Regions from separate parts of the Devosia sp. 919 genome, predicted to be linked through region 2. Evidence: predicted binding sites of a transcription regulator. Region 2 holds the regulator's gene; each other region holds the start of a gene.

Region 1 (4,724 bases), 200 kb from region 2:
GCGGGGTGCTGTACGGCGACAAAGGCGGTTTCGTCATCCGGGGTGAACAATGGCCCGCACATCTCGGCGCCTACCGGGACGCGGAAGAACAGCTTGGAGGTCGCCCGTGCATCGCCTTCGGTGTCTACGGCCCACAAGCCGTCGGTGCGACCGGTGTCCGACGGATTATTGCCGTCGGTGGAAACCCAGAGGCGCCCCGCAGCATCGACCGCACAGTTGTCGGGCATGCCAAACCAGCCATTTGCCGTGGTCGCAGTCGAGAATGTAGCGCCAACTTCGGCGACTGAGGGGTCGCCGCACTTGAGCATGACATCCCAGGTCCCGGTAGTCGCCGCAAAGTCGCCGTCTGTCTCGCCAATCTCGATGATGTGGCCGAAAGCGTTCTTGGCTCGCGGATTGGCGGCGTCTTCCTGTCCAGCCTCACGCCTCGTGTTGTTGGTCAACATCACGTACACTTTGCCATTGATGCCATTGGGCTGAATGTCCTCAGGACGATCCATCTTGGTAGCCCCGAGCAGATCGGCAGCAAGCCGCGTTGCGATCACCACATCCGCTTGGCTGGCAAAGCCATTCTCGGGCGTGAGGGGGCCTTCGCCCTGCACGAGCGGCATCCAGACCAGAGTGCCATCTTCAGCGAACTTGGCGACATAAAGCGTGCCCTCGTTGAGCAGGTCCATATTTGCCGTTCGGTCATCCGGATTGAATTTTCCAGCGGTTACGAACTTGTAAACGTAGTCGAAGCGCTCGTCGTCGCCGAGGTAAAACACTACCCGGCCATCCCTGGCTATGATGGACTCTGCACCCTCGTGCTTGAAGCGGCCCAGCGCGGTACGCTTCTTGGGAATGGAGCTGGGATCCATGACGTCGACTTCAACAACATAGCCAAAGCGATTGGGCTCGTTGGGCTCCTTGGACAGATCGAACCGGTCATAATAGTTGGCCCACTCATAAGAGCCTTCGGGGATGCCGAGGCGCTTGTAGTTCGCCGCTTCCGGGTGGTCGGGAGCGAGTTCTCCGGCAAAGTAGCCGTGGATGTTCTCCTCGGCCATGATGTAGGTGCCCCAGGGGGTTACGCCGCCGGCACAGTTGTTGATGGTGCCAAAGACTTTAGTGCCTGTGGGGTCCGCATTGGTCTTGAGGCGATCGTGGCCAGCGGCGGGACCAGTGACTTCCATTTCCGTGTTGACGGTGATGCGACGATTGAGTGCTCCGTCCTTAACCACGGCCCACTTGCCATCCGTTTTGCGGATTTCCACCACTGTGCCGCCATGCGCCATCAGCTCGATGTCGACCTGATCCTTCGTGAGCGGCTTGGTCGTGATCTCGCCCTCCACGATTTCCACGATGCCGGGAAACATCAAGTGCGGGTTGGTGTACTCGTGATTGACCACAAGCAAACCGTGCTCGGATGAGTCGTCGAATGGGATATAACCGACATAGTCGTTGTTGTAGCCGAATTGGTGGCTCTGAGCGTCCGCCGTCTGGGCGGCGGGATTGAACTCGGGCGCGTCCGCGAACAAGGCGTCGCCCCAGCGCAGCAGAATATCGGCGTCGTAGCCCTCGGCTACGTGGTGTGTCTCGTCGATACCAGCTTCAACCTCGGTGAAGTTGAATGCTGACCCTCCCGCGGCCTTCGCCTTCCCCGCCGTCATCAAGGCAAGGGGGCTGATGGTTGCGGCAATAGCGGACACCGCCAGCGAGCCCTGCAGGAAGCCACGACGCGAGAAACGGGCGCTGATCAACTCCCCCATAGTGGGGTTGGTTGTCGGGTTGCGTGGCGCTGTGTCGACGGCCTCAAGCTGCGAAGTTCGGAAAGGGGATTGATCGTTCATGGATGAGCTCCTCAACAAGCCTGGAACGCGGATAGATTTGAACCATTCCAAGCTGTAAGCAGCCATCCTGAAAGTTGCGCGACGGCCGAACGACAGTTCGGTGACAGCTGCGGCTCGCCAGGTGATCTGCCCAGCGGCTTGAACGGGCCGCACAACACCCTATGTTCGCAGCCGAACCGGAGAACAGCCGCGTGGCAGGATCGCCCACTACCCTTGTCGACGAACTGGGCATCGCTCTCGCCAATCTGGCCGATTCCGCGACGGGGGCCTTCACTCCAACGCTGCGGCTGGGGGTGACAGGCCTCAGCCGCGCCGGCAAGACCATCTTCATCACCGCCCTCGTGCATAACCTCCTCACCGGCGGGCGCCTTCCCGGTTTTGCGGTTATGGCCGAGGGGCGCTTCATCGGTGCTCGGCTGGCCGAATATCCTGAAGCCACCATCCCGCGCTTTGCCTATGAGCAGCATCTGGAATCCCTCACCAGCCGCGAACCTTTCTGGCCCGAAGGGACCCGGCGTATTTCGCAACTGCGGCTAGTGCTGAAATACCAGTCGGCCGGCTGGCTGTCGGGAATGCGAGGCGCGCGCACGCTCAACCTCGACATTGTCGATTACCCCGGCGAGTGGCTGCTGGACCTGCCGCTGCTGGCGCTCAGCTTTGAGGACTGGAGCCGGGAAGCGCTCGAGCGCGCACAGCGGCCTGTTTCGCTCCGCCAGGCCGGCCCGTTCCTGGAACTACTGGCCGCCACTGACCCTATGTCGGCGGCTAACGACCTGGAGGCCGAACGGCTGGCCGCCGCCTTCACTGAGTATCTGCGCCGCAGCCGCGAGGACGATGCGCTATCGACCTTGCCGCCAGGCCGGTTCCTGCTGCCCGGCGACCTCGAAGGCTCGCCCGCCCTGACCTTTGCGCCGCTACCGCTGACTGCTGGGGCGCGCAGCTCGAGCCTTTATGCCATGCTGGCGGGCCGCTATGAGGCCTATAAGGACCAGGTGGTACGCCCGTTCTTTCGCGAGCACTTTGCCCGGCTCGATCGCCAGATCGTCCTCGTCGACACCTTGCGCGCCCTCAATGCGGGACCCGCTGCCGTTGCCGATCTCGAGACGGCACTGACGGCTGTGCTTTCCTGCTTCCGGCAGGGCGAAACCAACCCGCTGCTGCGTCCCTTTACCCGCAAGATCGATCGCATCCTGTTTGCAGCCACCAAAGCCGATCACGTCCATCACACCAGCCACGATCGGCTCGAAGCCATCCTCAACCGCCTGGTCGCCGATGCCAGCAAGCGGGCGCGCTTTGCCGGGGCGCAATCGCGCTCGATTGCCCTCGCAGCCATCCGCGCCACCCGCGAAGGCACGATAACCGAAGGCGGTGAAACCCTGCCGACCATCATCGGCACCCCCATGGCCGGCGAGGAGCTCGATGGCACCCGCTATGATGGCATGACCGAGATCGCGCTGTTCCCGGGCGATCTGCCCGCCCGTCCGGATTCCCTCTTTGCCGATGGCGGGCCGGTGTCACTGAACTTCCTGCGCTTCACCCCGCCGCGCAACCTCGAGCATAATTCCAGCGGCGACGTGGTGCTCCCCCATATCCGGTTCGACCGGGCTCTCGACTTCCTGCTGGGAGACCGTCTGGCATGAAACGCCCGGTCGCTTATCCCACCAATCAACCCAGTGAGACGCCCGAACTCAGCCGCGCGCCGCGCGCCTTTGCTCCGGCCGACGTTGTCGTCGCCGAGCCCCAGTTCGATCCGAGCCTTGAGGAAGACCTTGTTGCTCCACCGATCAAGACGATGGGTTTTTGGGGCAAGCTCGCCTGGGGCGCCGGCAGCATCCTGGTGTCAGCGGGGCTGGGCCTGGCCGCAGATCGGTTGATCCGTGATCTCTTCGCCAGCAATCTCTGGCTGGGCTATGCGGGCCTGGTTGCCCTCGCGATTTTCGTTATGGCCGTCATCGCCCTTGCGGCCCGCGAAGTCTTCGCCCTGCGCCGCCTGCGCGTCCTCGATGCCCTCCGGCATGACGCCGACAGCGCCTTTACCAGCAATGATGCCGATGAGGCCAAGCGCACATTGCAGCGGCTCGAAGCCGTTTATGCCGACCGAGCCGATCTTGCGCGCTCCCGTCAAACCGTGGCGGAAAACCTGCCGCATCTGTTTGATGGCCACGAGATGATCGCGCTTGGCGAGCGCAGCTTGATGGCGCCGCTCGATGCGCGCGCCAAAGCACTCACTGCGGCCTCCGCGCGACGGGTTGCGCTGGTCACCGCCGTATCGCCCCGGGCGCTGGTCGATGTCGCCTTCGTTGTCTACGAGAGCTTCCGGCTGGCCGGGGCGATCGCCCGGCTCTATGGCGCCCGCCCGGGCTTCTTTGGCTCCTGGCGCCTGCTGGGCGCCGTTCTCACCCATCTGGCAGTGACGGGTGGCCTGGTGCTGACCGACGGGCTAGTTGAGCAGCTGATCGGCCAAGGGCTGGCCGCCAAGCTCTCCGCCCGGCTGGGTGAGGGCGTTGTGAATGGCTTGATGACGGTTCGGGTCGGCATTGCAGCCATCCGCGTCGTCCGCCCCCTGCCCTTCAAGACCCAGACCCAGCCCATGGTGCGCGACTTCATCCCCGAGCTTACCAAGCTGGCCGGGGACGCCGCCAAATAGCTTAAGCGGCCTTGGCCAACTCGCTGAAGCCCTGGAAAATTTCGACCTGTGGGCGGGCGAAATAGTAGCCCTGGAACAGCCGGATCCCCATGCCGCGCAACACCGCAAGTTCCTCCGCGCTCTCAACGCCCTCAGCCAGCAGGGTGATGTCGAGTTCGGCGGCGATACCCGCAAGACCGCGCACGATGGCCTGCTTGACCTTCGAACTGCCGATGCCGCGCAGCAATTCCATGTCCAGCTTGATC
Region 2 (4,724 bases):
TGCTGGGCGCCTTTGTGGGCTCCCTTTACATGATGCTGATCGTGATCGTCCTGGCCGTTCCTATCGGTGTCGCCGCGGCGATCTATCTCGAGGAATTTGCGCCCAAGTCGCGGCTGACCGACTTCATCGAGGTCAACATCAACAACCTCGCCGCCGTGCCCTCCATCGTCTTCGGTCTGCTCGGCGCCGCGGTCTTCATCAACTACATGCACCTGCCCATCTCGGCTCCCTTGGTTGGTGGTCTGGTGCTGACGCTGATGACGCTTCCCACCATCATCATCGCGACCCGTGGCGCGCTGCTGGGCGTTTCCCCCGCCCTGCGCCAAGCCGCCTTGGGCATGGGGGCCAGCAAGACGCAGATGGTGTTCCATCATGTACTGCCGGTGACGCTTCCCTCCATCCTCACGGCCACCATTCTGGGCGTCGCCCACGCCCTTGGTGAAACAGCGCCGCTCCTGCTGATCGGCATGAAGGCCTTTGTGGCCCAGGTGCCCGCTACCCCGCTCGATCAGGCCACCGCCCTGCCCGTCCAGATCTATCTCTGGCAGGGCAACGAGAACCGCAACTTCTTTGAACCGCGGACGGCAGCGGCCATCATGGTGCTGCTCGGCGTCATGATCGTGCTGAACGGCACGGCCATCTATCTGCGCTCGCGCCTCGAAAAGCGCGTCTGATCGACCTCACGCAACAAGGACATCGAAAATGGACATGCTTGCCGGTAAGGTGAAGTTGACCCAACAATCAGTGACTAGCGCCATGAACCCGTCTGCCGCCTTGGATCGTCCTATCCGGATCGAAGCCCGGGACGTAACCGTCCACTACGGCGCCAAGCAGGCTTTGTTCGGCATCTCCATCGACATCCCCGATCGCGCGGTGACCTCGTTTATCGGCCCCTCGGGATGCGGCAAGTCGACTTTCCTGCGCTGCATCAACCGCATGAACGACACCATCGAAGGCGCTCGAGTCGGCGGCACCATCAAGCTCGACGGCGAAGACATCTACGATCCCGCGCTCGACGTGGTGGAACTGCGCGCGCGGATCGGCATGGTGTTCCAAAAGCCCAACCCGTTCCCCAAATCCATCTACGAGAACGTCGCCTACGGACCGCGCATTCACGGCTTAGCGCGCAACAAGTCCGATCTCGACGAGATCGTTGTCTCCTCGCTCCGCAAGGCCGGTCTGTTCGAGGAGGTCAAGGATCGCCTCAACGAGCCCGGCACCGGTCTGTCGGGCGGCCAGCAGCAGCGTCTCTGCATTGCTCGCGCCATCGCGGTCGGCCCCGAGGTCATCCTGATGGACGAGCCCTGCTCGGCCCTTGATCCGATCGCCACCGCAATCATCGAAGAACTTATCGATGAGTTGCGCGAGAACTACACGATCGTGATCGTCACCCACTCCATGCAACAGGCAGCGCGTGTGTCCCAGAAAACCGCGTTCTTCCACCTGGGCAAGCTGATCGAGGAAGGGGTGACCGAAGACATCTTCACCAACCCGGTCCACAAGCAGACGCAAGACTATATCATGGGCCGCATCGGCTGATTTGCCCGGCACCAACGGAGGAAACGCCATGCCCGCCACTAAAGACCACATCGTAACGTCCTACAGCGACGAACTGGTCGCGCTTGCCCAGGCCATCGCGGAAATGGGCGGCATGGTGGAACTCGCCATCGAGAACGGCACCAAGTCGCTGCTCAAGCTTGACCGCGAACTGGCCGACCTCACCATCATCGCCGACCAGCGCATCGACGACATGCAGCGCCGCATCGACGACATGGCGGTGTCAATGATCGCCCGGCGCCAACCCATGGCTTCGGACCTGCGCGCCATCATCACCGCGATCCACGTCGCCCAGGACCTGGAGCGCGTCGGCGACATGGCCAAGCAACTGGCCCGCCGCTCCCTCAAGCTCGAAGGCATGAACCTGCAGCCCACCTTCTATAACGGCGTCAAGAACATGACGGCGCTGGTGCTGGGCCAGATCAAGAACGCACTCGATGCCTATTCGAACCGCGACGCTGCCGCTGCCATCGAGGTTTGCAATCGCGACGACGAGGTCGATGCCATGCACACATCGCTCTTCCGCGAACTCCTGACCTATATGATGGAAGACCCGCGCAACATTACCACCTGCACCCACCTCCTGTTCTGCGCCAAAAGCCTCGAGCGGATCGGCGATCACGCCACCAACATTGCCGAGCGGGCCTACTACCTGCAAACCGGCCGGCAGCTTACGGGCGACGTTCAGGAACTGCACCGCACGCAAATCAAAGCATAGCACGCACCAAGGTTTATTTTGGCGCCACCCTGCCCCTAGGGAAAGGGAGTGCGCAGTTGAACAATCGGGCCAATGAGCCCGACTGGAGGGTAACCCATGCCAGCCACAATTCTTGTTGTCGAAGACGAAGAAGACCTCTCGATCCTCCTGCGCTACAATCTCGAGGCAGAGGGCTTTGCGGTGCTCACGGCCGAAACCGGCAATGATGCGCTTGAGCATATCAAGGACAAGGTTCCCGACTTGATCCTGCTCGATTGGATGCTGCCCGAGATTTCCGGGATCGAGTTGTGCCGGCGTCTCCGTGCCCGCCAGGAAACCGCATTGATCCCCATCATCATGCTGACGGCTCGCGGCGAGGAAGAAGAGCGCATCCGGGGTTTGGCGACCGGCGCCGATGACTACATGGTCAAGCCCTTCTCGGTGCCTGAACTGGTTGCCAGGGTGCGGGCCCTGCTGCGCCGCGCCAGCCCAAATCTCGTCACCGCCTCGCTCAAGCTGGGTGACCTGGAACTCGATCGCACCACTCACCGGGTGCGCCGGGGCAGCCGCGACGTCCATCTTGGCCCTACTGAATACCGCCTGCTGGAATATTTGATGCGCCATCCCGGCCGGGTTTATTCGCGCGAGCAGTTGCTCGACGGCGTTTGGGGCAACGAGGTTTATGTCGATGAACGCACCGTTGATGTGCACATCGGCCGCCTGCGCCGCGCGATCAACCGGGGCCGCGATGCCGATCCGATCCGCACGGTGCGGGGCGCTGGTTATGCCTTTGACGAGCGTTTCGCCCAGCCCGCCTGAGCGATCCTGCTCTCGCCTGTTGATGATTTTGTAACGATCTGCTCAAGCGGTTTGTTAAAAGCCGGCTGCTAACGCTGTTTTCTTGAGGGAACGGCGGGGCAGTGCATGACCACCACGGATCAACGCCTGATCAACGAGCTTGCCAACCAGCCGGCTCCGGGTTCCACGACGTCCGGCGGCGGCATCACCCTGCAGCGCGGCCTCGCCGCTGCCGAGCCGGCGTGGCGCGCTCTTGAGCGCGAGGCGATCTTCACGCCCTACCAGCGCTTCGACTGGATTGCCGAGATTGCCCGCGCCCAGCAGCTCGAAGATGCGGACTTCGTCACCCTACAGATCGAATTCGATGGCAGCCCCGCCGCCCTGCTTCCCTTGCATCTTCACCGCAAGGCCGGCTGCACCTTTGCGGCCATTCCCGGCTCCTCCTTTGGCAACAGCGACTGGATGCCTGTTCGGCGCGATGCTGCGGCGCTTCTTACCCGACCCGTGCTGAACCGGGCCTTTGCCCGGTTGCGAGACGAGGCCGGCGTCGATGTGCTCAGCTTCGAGCACCTGCCTGCCCAATGGCGAGGCATAGACAATCCCCTGCTCAGCTTTCCCCATCAGCCTTCGCCGGACCATTTCTATTATGCCGACATTGCGCCCACCATGCTCGAAACGCTTCCTAAGAAGCGGCGGGTCGATATCCTGCGCGGGCGTCGCCGGCTCGAGGAAACGCTAGGTCCCGTCACTTTGCGCCGCGCCACAACGCTCGAGCACATCGACCAAGTCCATGCGGCCTTCCTTGAGCATCGCTCCGTGCGATTCCGGCAAATGGGCGTGCCAAATGTCTTTGCCGAGCCTCACTTCCGCGCCTTGTTCCGGGATGGGGCCATTGCCGGCGCCAGCGAGGACAAGCCGGCCGTAGCGCTCCATGCGCTTTATGTCGCCGAGGAAATCGTGGCGACGGCGGTAGGCACCTATTCCCCCTGTCATTATTCGCAATACATCAACTCCAACACGGACGGGCCGGCCTCCAAATACAGCCTTGTGGGCCTCCTGATGTTCCTGCTGGTGGAAGATCTTATCGCCGCCGGGATCAGCAGCATCGATATGGGCGTGGGCGATTTCGCCTACAAAACCTCCTGGACCCAGAAGACGCCGATCAACGACGCGGCGATTGCGCTAAGCGCTAAGGGCACTGCCGCCGCCGCCCTCCTTAATGGCAAGCGCGCGCTTAAGCGGCACATCAAGCAGAACGACAAGCTTTGGAGCTTTGCCAAGCAGCTGCGCCAGTGGCGCCAGCCAAAACCCGACTGATCGACCCTATCCTGCAGCCGGACGACGGGCCACAAGGCTCGTGACGATCAGATAGGTCAACACCAGCGCTCCCGCCGTGATCATCACCGCCAGCAGTACCAGCCCGGTCTTGGGCGAAACCGGTGCACTCGACACCACCGGATGCGACACCAGGCGCATATCAGGGAATGCAGCGCCCCCGTCTACCTGAGCCCGCGCCGCTTCCGCCTGCTGCAGGTAACGCTCGAGGACGCTACGTTGCGCCGCCGCATCGCGCTGCAGCGCCGCGAGGGCCACGCTGTCGCGCTCTTCCCCGCCGACGGATTGTTGCAAGATCTGCTGGTCGGCCGCCAGTGCCGCAGCCAGAGCCGCTTCA
Region 3 (4,724 bases), 870 kb from region 2:
TGGCCTGACCGCGCTGGTCATCCTCGTCGTCATCGCCGTGCTGGTTGCCTACCTGACCGTGCGGCGCAAGGGTGCCCTCAGCAATACGCTCGATACCATGACCATGGTGCCCTATGTGGTGCCCGGTCTCATCATCGGCATTGCTCTCGTCACCGCCTTCAGTCAGGGCCCGCTGGTGCTGACCGGCACTTTCGCCATCATGGTGATCGCGCTGACCATCCGGCGCCTGCCTTATGCCGTGCGCTCCACCACCGCGCTCATGCACCAGATCAGCCCCAGCATCGAGGAAGCGGCGATCAGCCTCGGCGCCTCCAAGTTCCGCACGCTGGTCCGGGTGATCGTGCCCGCGCTCGCGCCCGGCATCATGTCGGGCGCGGTGCTGAGCTGGGTGACCATCATCACTGAGCTCAGCACGACACTGTTCCTCTACAACACTTCGACGCAAACGCTCTCGCTGGGCATCTACGCCCAGGTGATCCGCGGCCAGCTCGGCACCGCCGCTGCGTTGTCGACGATCCTGCTGGCGCTGACCATGCTGTCCCTCTTCCTGCTGATGCGCCTGCCCGGCGGTCACAAGGAACTGCGCGTTTAACCCGGTGGAGCTGGCGGCAAGCTGTCCGCCAGTTCACGCCCACCAGCATGATTGCCTTGGTTGCGTGCTGCAACTAGGCTAACCCTCTGGTCGGCGCTGTTTGTCCGCGCTGCCCGGGGGATCCCATGAAAGCAGAAACCGGCAACCTGTTCCGTAAGCTGGAAGCCATTGGTGAACTGACCGAGGAGATGAAGGCGGCGATCGACGCCATGCCCCTCCAGGTCAAGTCGCTGGCCAAGGGTGAGCACGTCGTCAGCGATGGCGAAATCTCCCGGCATAGTTGCCTGCTGCTCGAAGGCATGCTGCACCGCAGCAAGCTGACGCCCCAGGGCAATCGGCAGATCCTTTCCATCCACATCCCGGGGGATGTGCCCGATCTGCACAGCTACCATCTCAAGAAGATGGACCATGACCTGGTGGCAACGGTCGACTGCCAGGTAGCCTTGATCGCCCACGAGGACATCGGGCAGGCTATCCACGCCAGCCCGGCGCTGAGCGACCTTCTCTGGCGCGAAACCCTTATCGATGCCGCCACCTTCCGCGCCTGGATGACCATGATCGGCCAAACCCAGACGCTTGCCCGTGTCGCCCATATCCTGTGCGAGCTTTATGTCCGCTGGGAGATGATCGGCGACCTCGAAGGCGGGCCTTTTCCCTTCCCGCTAAGCCAGGACGAAGTGGCCGATGTGATCGGCGCCAGCATTGTCCTTGCCAGCCATAGCTTGCAGGCCCTGCAGCAGCGCGGATTGGTCAGCCTGGAGGGGGGCAAGGCGACCGTGCTCGATTGGCCCGCCCTGCGCGACCTCGCGCAGTTCGAACCCGCCTACCTCTATTACCTCCACGAGACCCGCAGGCGCTAAGCCTGGCCCGGCCGCTTGATCGTCAAGCTGATGGAGAGCTCCAGCAGTCGCTCCTGGTGCTCGTCTCGCACCCACATGGTGATGCTGCCCGGCGGCGAGGTGGGAATCAAATCGCGCACCATCTCGGCCAGCGCCTTCACAGCCTCATCCTCCGCGGCCTGTTCGTCGCGCAGGTTCGTGCCTTCCGAGTCTTCGTGGAAGCTCCCGTCATCGACGTCGAAAAAGAAGCGCTGCATCACAAAGGCACCCTGTGTAGCCCGTCAACGAAGATGGAGCAGGCCAGTTGCTGAATTAACCTGTGCCGGGCTCGGGTCTTTGCACCACGCCAAGCAAGCTTGTGCGGCTAAGGTCCTGATTATTCTCCTATCGTGAAATCCGGCCACTGCCCATGATTTAGGTCAAGCAATCGTGAGCCGCAAAGTGATACCAATAAAGGGGCTCCGAAGCGGTGCTCGCCGCCGCGGGTGCTTTGCCCAGCTTGGGCTTTCCTGTGGGCAACTTATGGTTTCGCAACTCTTGCGGGTGACGCCGAACCGCCAAAAGCGCACTGTGCCGAGGCAACGCACCGGGGCCGATACGATGCACCTGCTACCCCACACCATGCAGACCATTCTCGACGAGCAACCCGCATCAGCCGATTCGGTGACGGCGCAAGCAGTGTCGCGGCTCGAGCAGCGCTTTGGGATGACGGCAGCGATGTCGCTCAATGCCCGGCTGCTGGCCGAGGCACTCAATGCCGCCCTTTCCGATCCCCACACCCGCAGCCTCTTGCAGGCACCAGGCACGGCCGGCGCGGTTTAGCGCTGGCCCGGACCGGCGCTCCAACGGCAAAAGCGCCCCGCAGAAGCCTGCAAGGCGCTGAACAGCACGGCACTGGATGTTATCGGGGCGGAGCCCTCTGCAGGCCCGGGCTTAAAGCCCCTGCAGATCAGCCTCGGCGACGACGCGCTCGCGACCGTCGGAATCATCGTGGACGCGGTACTGAAATTCGCGGCCTTCAAACGGCAGCAGGCGCAGCACGACGCATGGCGTCGCCGCCTTGCCTGCGCGCACATTGCTCAGCAGCATCAGCCGATCGCCGGTGCTGTAGAGATGGTTGACCTGGCGGGCAACGGGGGCAGGGATGCTACGGGCCATCGGCGCAACATTATCAGTCACCGCAGGCACAGGGGCAGCAGCTGCGGAACCCCGGCTGCGCTTCATTGGCACTGCGATACTTTTCAAGTTAGCCGACACAAGAGCACTCCCGCCTGGAACAAAACAAACACCGGGATGTGCCAGGCGGCGCACCCCGGTGCTAAAGTCTTGGGCTTAGCTCAGCAGCGACAGATTGGCTGCCGAAACCTTGCCGTCACGACCGGTTTCCAGTTCGTAGGAAACCTTGTCGTTTTCATACAGGCCCTGCAGGCCCGAACGCTCTACTGCCGAGATGTGGACGAAAGCGTCCTTGCTGCCATCTTCAGGCGAAATAAAGCCGAAGCCCTTGGTGGTGTTGAAGAATTTTACGGTACCATTGATGGTTGCCATGATGAAGTCCTTTGAAAGCCCGAAGCACATGCAAGCGAGCGCTCCCTTGGGCGACATGCGCAAGGGTGATAACGTTCGCAAGAAAGAGAAGGGAGCCAGGGCCCGGAGAACCGGAAGATCAGGCAGCCGACGATTGGCTGTAAACGTGTAACCCTTGTATGACAGTCAATGGTGTTCAAAGCAAGGCCGCATGTCCGCCGCGCCAAACCGGGCCAGTTAGGCCCCGGGAAGCGGCTGGCGCTTTAAAGGCTGGCGACATGCCGGCGGCCCAACTACCATCATATTATTCCGGCCTTCTTCCGGCTTTTCACTGCGGACCTTTCCATGACCACAGCCTTCCCGGCAGACCTTGTTCTCAACAATGCACGTATGGTGCTGGCCGATGAGGTGATCCAGGGTTCCCTTCGTGTTGTGGACGGGCATATCGCCGAGATCGGCACCATAAGTGCATCCGGCACGGATCTGGAGGGGGACTACCTGATCCCCGGTCTCGTGGAACTCCATACCGACCATCTCGAAACCCATTACGCCCCGCGTCCCCGCGTGCGTTGGAACCCTGTCGCGGCAGTGCAGGCCCATGATGCCCAGATCGCCGCTTCGGGTATCACCACCGTGCTTGATGCCATTCGCGTTGGCACCGACGAGCACGCCGATGTCGGCCTGGATGAGTCGCGCATTCTGGCCGGGGCGATTGCGGCGGGGACGCGGGCAGGGCGCCTGCGCGCCGAACATCACGTCCATCTGCGCTGCGAGGTTTCCGCACCCGATTGCCTTGAGAGCTTTTTGCAGGTGATGGACGATCCCCAGGTGCGCTTGGCATCGTTGATGGACCACGCGCCGGGCCAGCGCCAGTTCGTCAAGGAAGAGGTTTATAAGTCCTATTACCAGGGCAAGCTCAAGCTCAGCGACGCCGCGCTCGAGGAGTTCACCACGCGGCGCAACATCGAATCGCAAACCTTTGCCGGCCGCCACCGCCGCGCCATTGCCGATCTGTGCCAAAGCCGCGCCATCGTGCTGGCCAGCCACGACGACGCGACCTCAGACCATGTGGAAGAAGCAGTGACGCTCGGCACCCATATTGCCGAATTTCCCACCACGCTGGATGCGGCGCGCGCCTCCCGTGAGGCGGGCATGGCGATCCTGATGGGCGGGCCCAATGTGGTGCGCGGTAGCTCCCACTCAGGCAATGTCTCGGCCCGCGCGCTGGCCGCCGCCGACCTGCTCGACATCATCTCCTCGGACTACATCCCTTTCAGCATGTTGCAGGCCGCCTTTGCCCTCGCCGACGGCCCCGAAGGGGTGAGCTTGCCCAAGGCTGTGCAACTGGTCACCAAGCGTCCGGCCGCCGCCATCGGCTTTGATGACCGTGGCGAGATCGCCGTCGGCAAGCGCGCCGACCTGGTGCATCTGCGCATCGAAGACGGCATCCCGATCGTCCTGACCGTGTGGCGCCAAGGTCGCCGGGTGGTATGACCGGCACCTTCGTCGCCGTTGTTGGCCCCAGTGGCGTCGGCAAGGACAGTCTGATCCGCTTCGCCCGCGATCGGCTGGGCGATAAGATCTGTTTCGTGCGCCGGGTCGTTACCCGCAGCGCCGATGGCAATGCCGAGGATCACGACACGCTTGATCCCGAAGGTTTCATGGCCGCCGAAGCCCGCGGCGATTTCGCGCTTAGCTGGGCTGCCCACGGCCTGCGCTACGGTCTTCCGGTCGCGCTGGAACATGAACTCGCCAGTGGCCGGGTC

What was found. The regulator PhoB, encoded in region 2, activates phosphate uptake and scavenging genes when phosphate is short. The targets are predictions, from matches to a motif close to TGTCATNNANCTGTCAT.
Region 1: a site for PhoB is predicted at 1,922-1,938, ahead of HRQ64_RS13000 (PhoX family phosphatase). Genes of this name have one in related genera too.
Region 3: a site for PhoB is predicted at 3,127-3,143, ahead of HRQ64_RS09680 (alpha-D-ribose 1-methylphosphonate 5-triphosphate diphosphatase). Genes of this name have one in related genera too.

What each region holds. Positions count from the first base shown of each region.
Region 1 is NZ_JABAOL010000001.1:2,665,031-2,669,754, forward strand. Features, by position in the region: gene HRQ64_RS13000 (PhoX family phosphatase) at 1-1,832, opposite strand, end outside; gene HRQ64_RS13005 (YcjX family protein) at 2,024-3,472, shown strand; gene HRQ64_RS13010 (TIGR01620 family protein) at 3,469-4,479, shown strand; gene HRQ64_RS13015 (EAL domain-containing protein) at 4,481-4,724, opposite strand, start outside.
Region 2 is NZ_JABAOL010000001.1:2,868,205-2,872,928, forward strand. Features, by position in the region: gene pstA (phosphate ABC transporter permease PstA) at 1-674, shown strand, start outside; gene pstB (phosphate ABC transporter ATP-binding protein PstB) at 757-1,539, shown strand; gene phoU (phosphate signaling complex protein PhoU) at 1,568-2,275, shown strand; gene phoB (phosphate regulon transcriptional regulator PhoB) at 2,372-3,073, shown strand; gene HRQ64_RS13935 (GNAT family N-acetyltransferase) at 3,179-4,369, shown strand; gene HRQ64_RS13940 (GumC family protein) at 4,376-4,724, opposite strand, start outside.
Region 3 is NZ_JABAOL010000001.1:1,993,922-1,998,645, forward strand. Features, by position in the region: gene HRQ64_RS09650 (iron ABC transporter permease) at 1-592, shown strand, start outside; gene HRQ64_RS09655 (Crp/Fnr family transcriptional regulator) at 718-1,452, shown strand; gene HRQ64_RS09660 (hypothetical protein) at 1,449-1,688, opposite strand; gene HRQ64_RS09665 (hypothetical protein) at 2,032-2,253, shown strand; gene HRQ64_RS09670 (hypothetical protein) at 2,365-2,589, opposite strand; gene HRQ64_RS09675 (cold-shock protein) at 2,764-2,979, opposite strand; gene HRQ64_RS09680 (alpha-D-ribose 1-methylphosphonate 5-triphosphate diphosphatase) at 3,304-4,452, shown strand; gene phnN (phosphonate metabolism protein/1,5-bisphosphokinase (PRPP-forming) PhnN) at 4,449-4,724, shown strand, end outside.